2 regions of the Oxobacter pfennigii genome follow, and region 1 is predicted to be linked to the other one. Evidence: riboswitches for the same ligand, from Rfam matches in the RefSeq annotation. Region 1 holds a riboswitch; the other holds the start of a gene.

The links. A riboswitch is a leader RNA that binds a small molecule or an ion and turns the genes downstream of it on or off. The one in region 1 is predicted to bind lysine.
Region 2: another riboswitch for lysine. It lies ahead of OXPF_RS02210 (aspartate-semialdehyde dehydrogenase); the one in region 1 lies ahead of OXPF_RS04500 (transporter substrate-binding domain-containing protein).

What each region holds. Positions count from the first base shown of each region.
Region 1 is NZ_LKET01000021.1:290,570-295,006, forward strand. Features, by position in the region: gene OXPF_RS04485 (transketolase) at 1-757, shown strand, start outside; gene OXPF_RS04490 (transketolase family protein) at 758-1,702, shown strand; gene OXPF_RS23310 (hypothetical protein) at 1,777-1,899, shown strand; lysine riboswitch at 2,216-2,399, shown strand; gene OXPF_RS04500 (transporter substrate-binding domain-containing protein) at 2,518-3,363, shown strand; gene OXPF_RS04505 (amino acid ABC transporter permease) at 3,486-4,136, shown strand; gene OXPF_RS04510 (amino acid ABC transporter ATP-binding protein) at 4,149-4,437, shown strand, end outside.
Region 2 is NZ_LKET01000016.1:118,495-122,931, forward strand. Features, by position in the region: gene dapB (4-hydroxy-tetrahydrodipicolinate reductase) at 1-99, opposite strand, end outside; gene dapA (4-hydroxy-tetrahydrodipicolinate synthase) at 106-993, opposite strand; gene OXPF_RS02210 (aspartate-semialdehyde dehydrogenase) at 1,019-2,008, opposite strand; lysine riboswitch at 2,302-2,484, opposite strand; gene OXPF_RS02215 (MBL fold metallo-hydrolase) at 2,753-3,652, shown strand; gene OXPF_RS02220 (DegV family protein) at 3,681-4,437, shown strand, end outside.

The DNA.
Region 1 (4,437 bases):
GCATCCCGGAGGCTCACTTTCAATAGCAGATGTACTATCGGTTTTATACTTTGACTTAATGAAGGTAGATGCCAATAACCCTAAGTGGGAAGACAGAGACAGGCTTGTACTTTCAAAAGGCCATTGCAGTCCCGCCCTTTACGGGGCATTGGCAGAAAAGGGATTTTTCTCAAAGGATCTTATAAAGACTTTCAGGCATATTGACAGCATACTTCAAGGCCATCCCGATATGAAGTGCGTTCCCGGTGTGGATATGTCTACCGGTTCCTTAGGACAGGGAATTTCAGCAGCATGCGGTATGGCGGTGAATGCCAAGATATTTGACAAGAATTACAGAGTATATGCAATTGTCGGAGACGGAGAGCTTGAAGAAGGACAGGTGTGGGAAGCAGCTATGTTTGCCGCTCACTATAAGCTTGATAACCTTACAGCCTTTATAGATTTCAACGGCCTGCAGATAGACGGACACGTATCTGAGGTCATGTCACCAATGCCCATTGATGAAAAATTCGCAGCCTTTGGATGGAACGTAATCAAGATAAACGGCCATGATATAGAAGAAATTAAAAATGCTGCAGTGAAGGCAGCACAAGTAAAAGGCAAACCTACAGCAATAATTGCAACAACTATAAAAGGCAAGGGAGTATCCTTTATGGAAAACCAGGCTTCCTGGCATGGTTCTGCTCCTAATAAAGAACAGTATGAACAGGCAATAAAAGAGCTTGATGCATACCTTGAAAGCCTGGGGGTGAAATAAATGGCAGATAATATAGCGACAAGAGAAGCATACGGCAAAGCTTTGGCAGAATTCGGAGATAAATATGAAATAGTAGTATTGGATGCCGATTTATCAAAATCAACGAAAACCGATACTTTCAAAAAGAAATTTCCTGAAAGGTTTTTAAATGCAGGTATAGCAGAGTCCAACATGATGTCCATTGCTGCAGGCATTGCAAGCTGCGGCAAAGTGGTATTTGCAAGCACCTTTGCAATGTTTGCCGCCGGAAGGGCATTTGAACAGGTGAGAAATTCCATAGGATATCCCAACCTCAATGTAAAAATAGGCGCCACCCACGCAGGCATAACCGTAGGCGAAGACGGTGCCACCCATCAATGCTTGGAGGATATTGGAATAATGCGAACCATACCAAATATGGTTGTCATAAATCCCGCCGATGCAGTAGAAGCAAGGGCAGCAGTGGAAGCCGCCATAAAGCATAATGGCCCTGTTTATTTAAGGTTCGGAAGATTGGGTGTACCCGTCATATTCGATGAATCACAATACAACTTTGAACTGGGCAGGGGTGTAATGCTTGCAGACGGAAACGACGCAGCGGTGATTGCAACAGGGCTTATGGTCCATGAAGCATTGAAAGCTAAGGAAGAGCTTAAAAATGAAGGAATAGACCTACGCGTTATAAATATTCATACCATTAAGCCCATAGATAAGGAAATAATAATCAAAGCTGCAAAAGAAACGGGGGCCATAGTTACGGCAGAAGAGCATAATATATTGGGAGGCTTAGGCAGCGCTGTTGCTGAGGTGGTTGCAGAAAGCTATCCCGTGCCTGTAAAAAGGGTAGGAGTGGAAGATAAATTCGGCCGCTCGGGAAAACCGGCTGCCCTTTTAGAAATGTACGGCCTTACCGCAAAAAACATCGTTGAAAAAGTAAGAGAGGCAATAAAACTTAAAGTAAAATAATGAATAGCTATCATGTTATTGGCTAACTATAATAACGAGTCATATTCTACACCAATATAAGGAGAGTGGATTTTATGATGAACCGCAGAAGAATGATGAAATCAGTTCATGGTCCGGGTACTGTAGGTATAATGGCAGGTGTGCTGGGTTTAGGCATAGCAACTGCAGTATTCATGAAGATGAGATCCCACTGGTAATGTAGAATAAGAACTTAAGGCAAGGCAAATGCCTTGCCTTTTCATTTTTTTGTATATATATACTTATGATAATATATAATTAGCAGCGGGAGCCGTAGCATATGTTGCCATAAATTCCAATGTCCAACCAAGGGATATAGATGTGCCAACCCTGCAGAATACGTTGAAAAAACAAGGATTTTACCTTCTAATATAGATTAATTGAAAAATTAAAATAAAATGGGCAAAGAGGTCAATATAAAAGGCTATATTGACTTTTTTGTAATTATATGCTTCAATAAATAAAAAAGAATAATTATACCTCATCTCCTTAAAGAGGTGAGGTAGAGGAGCAGCGTTTAATAGTACATATGCTGAGGCCGGAAGCCGAGGATACATATGGAAAGGAACCGCTGCCGAAGTTTCAGACATCCAAAGTCTGCAGCTGGGACTGTATCGAAGAGATGCAGGACTGTCATCCACGCATTTGACCATTGCATGGGTGGTGCGCTATCTCAAAAATGGGTCGAGGGGGGTGCGGGTCTATACCTATGAGTATATGAACGCCTATTATAATTAGGTGTTTTTATATTTTTTGATAAATAGACCATGTATAAAAATGAAGGGATGGATAATTTTATGAAAAGGGTACTGGCGATTTTACTTACAGTGGCAATGTCCTTTGCCGTTATGGCAGGATGCACAAATCAAAATTCAGGTTCAGGCAATCAGACAGAAGATATCGTTGCATCAGTTAAGAAAAGCGATGCAATAGCAGCTGCTTTACCTGACAGGGTAAAAACAGCAGGAAAAATCATGATAGGTGTAGACGATTCATATCCTCCAATGGAATACAGGGATGACAATAACGCCCTTGTAGGCTTTGACGTGGATTTCGGCAATGCATTGGGTAAAAAGCTAGGCGTGGAAGTTGAATGGGTTCCGACAGCTTGGGAAGGAATAATACCTTCACTGCAGGCAGCAAAGTTTGACTTCATACTTTCCTCACTCAGTATAACTGATGAGAGGAAATTGGAAATAGGATTCAGCGAACCATACATTCAGGGCGGTCCTGTAATCATCACTTTAAAAGAAAATACTTCGATTAAATCAGGTGACGATTTGGTAGGCAAGGTTGTAGGAGCTCAGCTTGGTACTACAGGGGAAGATGCGGCAAAATCAGTAGAAGGCGTTAAAGAAATAAAATCATATGATAAAATAACTGAAGCGCTGCAGGATTTGTCGGCTAAAAGAACTGAAGCTGTTGTAGCCGATGACCAGGTAGGAAGGTACTACATTGCCTTAGACCCTGAAAAGTACATTGTAGCCGGAAAAATGGTGGAAGAACCATTCGGTATCGGTTTCAGGAAAGATGATACAGCATTAATTGATGCTGTGCAAAAAGCCATTGATGAATTAAAGAGCGAAGGTACACTTTCAAAGATTTCTATGAAGTGGTTCAATTCAGATTATTATAAAAACTAGTAGAAAACGTGTACCATTGTAAAGCCTGAAGATAAATTGGCAGAGTTGCTGCTAAGTGCAGCAATTCTGCATTAATTGAATGAGGTATGCAATGGTACTAATTATTTCGTGGGGGGCTAAACTTGAATATAGAGTTTATACTTAGTAAATTACCGTTTTTGCTTCAAGGCAGCATTATGACCATACAGCTTACGGTAGTAACATTAATTATCGGCACATTTCTTGGCATAATACTGGCATTGCTTAAGATATCAAAAATAAAGATAATAAATTTATTGGCGACATTTTATACCTGGGTCTTTCGCGGCACCCCATTAATACTTCAGCTGTTCTTCTTTTATTATGCTCTGCCTATTTTAGGAATAACTTTTTCTCCATTTACTGCAGCGGTAGTTGGATTGAGTTTAAACTGCGGGGCTTATATGGCGGAGATTATAAGAGGCGGAATCCTGGCAATTGACAAGGGGCAGTTTGAAGCGTCAAAAGCCTTAGGATACACATATTTTCAGACTATGACCAAAATAGTGCTCCCTCAGACTATAAGAATCATACTCCCTCCTGTAGGAAATGAGTTTATAGCAATGTTAAAGGACACATCCCTTGTATCCACCATTGCCATGGTAGAACTCATGAGGACGGCAACGCAGATTTCATCAGCAACATTCAAATATACAGAAATGCTTTTCAGTGCGGCAGTATTGTATCTTGTTATGACGACTTTATTCACCAGCGCATTTTCGGCACTGGAGAAGAAGCTTGCAGTTTATGTTTAGGAGGGGTGTCAAATGAATATAATTGAAGCTCAGCAATTGACTAAAAGATTCGGACAGCTGACAGTCTTTGAAAATATAAACGTAAATGTAAAAAAGGGAGAAGTAGTCGCCATCATCGGGCCTTCAGGCTCAGGCAAGAGTACATTTTTAAGGTGTTTAAACAATCTTGAAGAAATAGACGAAGGCAGTGTCTATGTTGAAAATCAGAAACTGGACTATAAAAATAAAAAGGCTCTAAAGGAAATAACCACCAAAATGGGAATGGTATTTCAGAATTTTAACCTCTTTCCTCATATGACGG
Region 2 (4,437 bases), on a different contig from region 1:
CACACCTGCAGCTATGGTTATACCCTCATCATCTTTAACCATCCCTGATACCACCTGGCCCATTCTTCCGTTACACCCGTTCAATAATATCCTTATCATTTATAATCACCCCTGGATGCTGATTCCGTAAGCTATCATTTCCTTCTTTAATATTTCAAGATTCTTTTCCGACATATTTACAAGGGGAAGTCTTAATTCACCTACATTTTTACCCATGAGGTTAAGTGCCTCTTTTACCGGTATGGGGTTTGTTTCTATGAACAATGCCTTAATAACATCAAACATCTTAAGCTGTAAGTCTAATGAGCCTTTTAAGTCACCTTCGAAGTATTTTGCCACCATATCATGAGTGTCTTTTGGCAGGATATTTGCAACTACGGATATTACGCCCTTTCCTCCGATAGAAAGTATGGGCACAATCTGGTCATCGTTTCCCGAATATATGTCAAGCTTATCGCCGCAAAGCTGTGCAATTCTTGTTATCTGAACTATATCGGAGCTGGCTTCCTTTACGGCAGCTATATTTGGAACTTTTGTAAGTTCATACAATGTCTCCGGAAGTATGTTCAAGCCCGTACGGGAAGGAACATTGTATATTATTATGGGCTTTGTAACTTCCTTTGCTATTGCTTTGAAGTGTTCAATACAGCCTCGCTGAGTTGTCTTGTTGTAGTAGGGGGTTATGACCAAAAGCCCGTCCGCACCATTTTCGTCCGCCCATTTGCTCATTTCAACGGAAGCTTTTGTGTTGTTTGTGCCGGTACCTGCAATAACAGGTATTCTTTTATTTATAACATCTATTGTGAATTTTATTGCTGCTTTTCTTTCATCCAAGCTCATGGTGGAGGCTTCGCCTGTAGTACCGCATACTATTATGGCGTCAGTCTTCTCGGCTACATGCCATTCCAAAAGCTCTTCTAATTTTTTAAAGTCAACTCCATCTTCGGTAAAAGGGGTTATTATGGCTACTCCGGAGCCTGTAAAAAGACTCATAATTATCCATCCTTTCAATTTATATCTATTTATTTAAGAAAAGCTGGGCTATCTGAACTGCGTTTGTTGCAGCTCCTTTTCTTATGTTGTCTGCAACTACCCACATGTTCAAACCGTAGTCTAAGCTTTCATCCCTTCTAATCCTGCCCACATATACTTCGTCTTTATCTGCAGTGTATAAAGGCATTGGGTATTCATTCTTTTCAGGGTCATCCTGAAGAACAATTCCAGGACTCCTCTTTAAAAGCTCTTTAACTTCATTAACTGAAAAGTCTTTATTGAATTCAACGTTTATGGATTCGCTGTGGCTATAGAATACAGGAACCCTTACAGTTGTTGCCGTTATCCTTAAGCTATCATCGTGAAGGATTTTCTTGGTTTCATTTACCATTTTCATTTCTTCTTTTGTATATCCGTTTTCTAAGAAGCTGTCTATATGAGGCAGGCAGTTTCCTGCTATTGGATACAAGAATTTCTTTGGCGCATCGCCTTTGTAGCCGCCCTCTAAATCAGAATATCCCGAAACTCCGGCACCTGATACTGACTGATATGTTGAATAAACAATCCTTTTTATTCCGTAGGCATCGTGAAGGGGTTTTAATGCCACAACTGCCTGTATTGTCGAGCAGTTGGGGTTTGCTATTATTCCCTTGTTCCAGTTTATATCCTCTGGGTTTACTTCGGGAACTACCAAAGGAACACTTTCATCCATCCTCCAGGCACTGCTGTTATCTATTACTACAGTTCCCTTTGAAGCAGCAATGGGCGCAAACTGAAGGCTTGTGGAGCCGCCTGCAGAAAACAGTGCTATATCAATACCTCTGTCAAAGGAGGTCTCGGTTAATTCCTCCACTGTGTATTCCTTGCCGCAGTATACTATTTTCTGACCGGCAGATTTCTTTGATGAAAACATGTACAGATTTTCTATGGGGAAATCCCTTTCCTCCAAAACCTGAAGCATCTTTCTTCCTACCATTCCTGTTGCTCCTACTACGGCAACATTAGCTTTTTTCATTTTCTTCCTTACCTCCTCTATATAATAACGAAATATTGATCCAGTGAACTTATTTTAAAGACAGTAGAACATTGCGGAAAGTCTGTGTACCTGTTAACGAAGGGGCAGGTAAGCATAAGTCATTGTTTGAGCGTCAGCGAGTTATGACTTATGCCCTGGTTCTACAGGTACTAGGACTTGCAGCGGTTCGAATGTCTTTATAATAAGTTTCTAAAATAAAAGACAACTAAAGGTGTACAATACACCCATAGCTGCCGTATAAATGCTATGAATATATGCACCTCATATCCCTAAAGCAAGATAGCTCTCCACATATAATTTAAGGGAAACCATATGTGACAGTCCCGTACCTCTTTGATACAGGCCCAGCATACAGACAGGCATTCTGAATGCTTCGGCGGTTATCCTTTCATATAATTTCAACGGCTGCCGGCCTCCATTATATTACTCATATTTTCCGCGCCTCTACCCCACCATCTATGATGAGGTACTTATTAAGTTTATGTTATTATAACAAAAGCATACAAGGCATGTCAACCTACTTTGACAAATATACCACAAAAAACAAAGGCACTAAGCTGCATAGTAAATGCTACCCTGGCCAATTAAAATAGTTCCATTTATTTTGACTTCTCACCAAAAAACAAAAGAAGTATTATATGAATGATACATTGATGATAGAATATATATAGATTTCGTCATAAAAGTATATAATCTACTAAGGAAAGAAATTGGTGAATAAAAATGGAATTGATTAAAATAAACGGCAATACATATTATATCGATAATCCCACAAATGTAGGCCTGTACATATATAAAAACAAATACTGTCTCATGATTGATACTGGATTAAATAATAACGTTGCTTCTAAAATTGACCAGATATTATCAAACAACGGAATAAAACCAAAATATATTGTAAACACTCACAACCACCCGGACCATTCCGGAGGCAATGCATATTTCAGGGAACATCATCCCGGCACAATTTTTTACACATCAGAGGATGAAAAGCTTTTTATAGAAAATGATTACATGTTTCACTCATATATATACGGCGCCTATCCTAATAAAGAGCTTCATAAAAGGAATGCCAAATCCAAAGGAAGTTATATCGATAATATCTTGGATTGGGGTGTAAATAAAATAAATGATGAAAAGTTTGAGATAATAAGCCTTAAAGGCCATTCACAAGGGCAGATAGGAATATGCACTCCGGATAAGGTATGCTTTTTAGGGGACAGCATTTTCAGTGAAGATATTATTTCTAAATATTCCTTCCCTTTTCTCTTTGATATAGAAGAACAGCTTAAGACCATTGAATGTATAGGTAATTTGGAATATGATTATTATATCTTAGGCCATGGTTCAAAAGCATACAGCAACGGGGAAATGAAGGATTTGGCCATAAAGAATAAACTGAATATAGAAAAGCATCTGACCGATATAAAGGAGCTTCTTAATCAGCCCCTGACAAAGGAAGAGCTTTTTGGTGAGATATGCATTTTAAACAACATGAAGATAAGTTACAGAAGCTTTCACTTGTGCTTATCCTCTATGTCGGCATTTTTAGCATATCTGTACGATAAGGATACCATCTCATATGAAATAGAAAATGGTAAACTATATTATTTTTTAGTATAATGTAAGATATGAAAGGAGTGTGATTCAAATGCAGACAGTAATATTGACAGATTCCTGCAGCGACCTTCCATTAAGCTATGTAGAAGAAAACAACATTCACGTCATAGGAATGGCATACAATTTTAAAGGTCAGGAGCATATAGATGATTTCGGCAAGACATTAAGCTATAAAGAATTTTATGATAATCTTAGGGCAGGTGAGATGTCCTCCACATCTCAGATTAATGTATTTACTTTTGTTGAGATATTTAAAAAATATGTCAATGAAAGTAAATCAGTATTGTACATAGGCTTTTCATCTGCATTGAGCGGAAGCGTTAATAGTGCCAAGATAGCCAGGGAAACAGTTATGGAGGAAATTCCTGGTGCGGATATAACAGTAGTAGACAGCTTGTGTGCATCAGGCGGAGAAGGCCTTCTTGTATATCACGCCGTTGAAATGCTGAAAAAAGGCCATTCAAAGGATGAAATTGCAGACTGGGCAGAAAAGAACAAGCTTAAGGTCATTCATTGGTTCACCGTTGAAGATTTAAATCATTTAAAAAGGGGAGGAAGGGTATCAAGCACTGCTGCTTTTGTAGGCACCATATTGGATATAAAGCCTATTCTTCAGGTTAATGATGAAGGAAAGCTCATCCCCATAACGAAGGTAAAAGGAAGGAAAAAATCCATAAAGGCTTTGGCAGATAAGCTGAAGGAAATGATAGTGAGCCCGGAGGAACAGGTTATTTTCATAAATCACGGAGACTGCCTTGAAGAAGCTGAATATTTAAAAAGACTGGTAC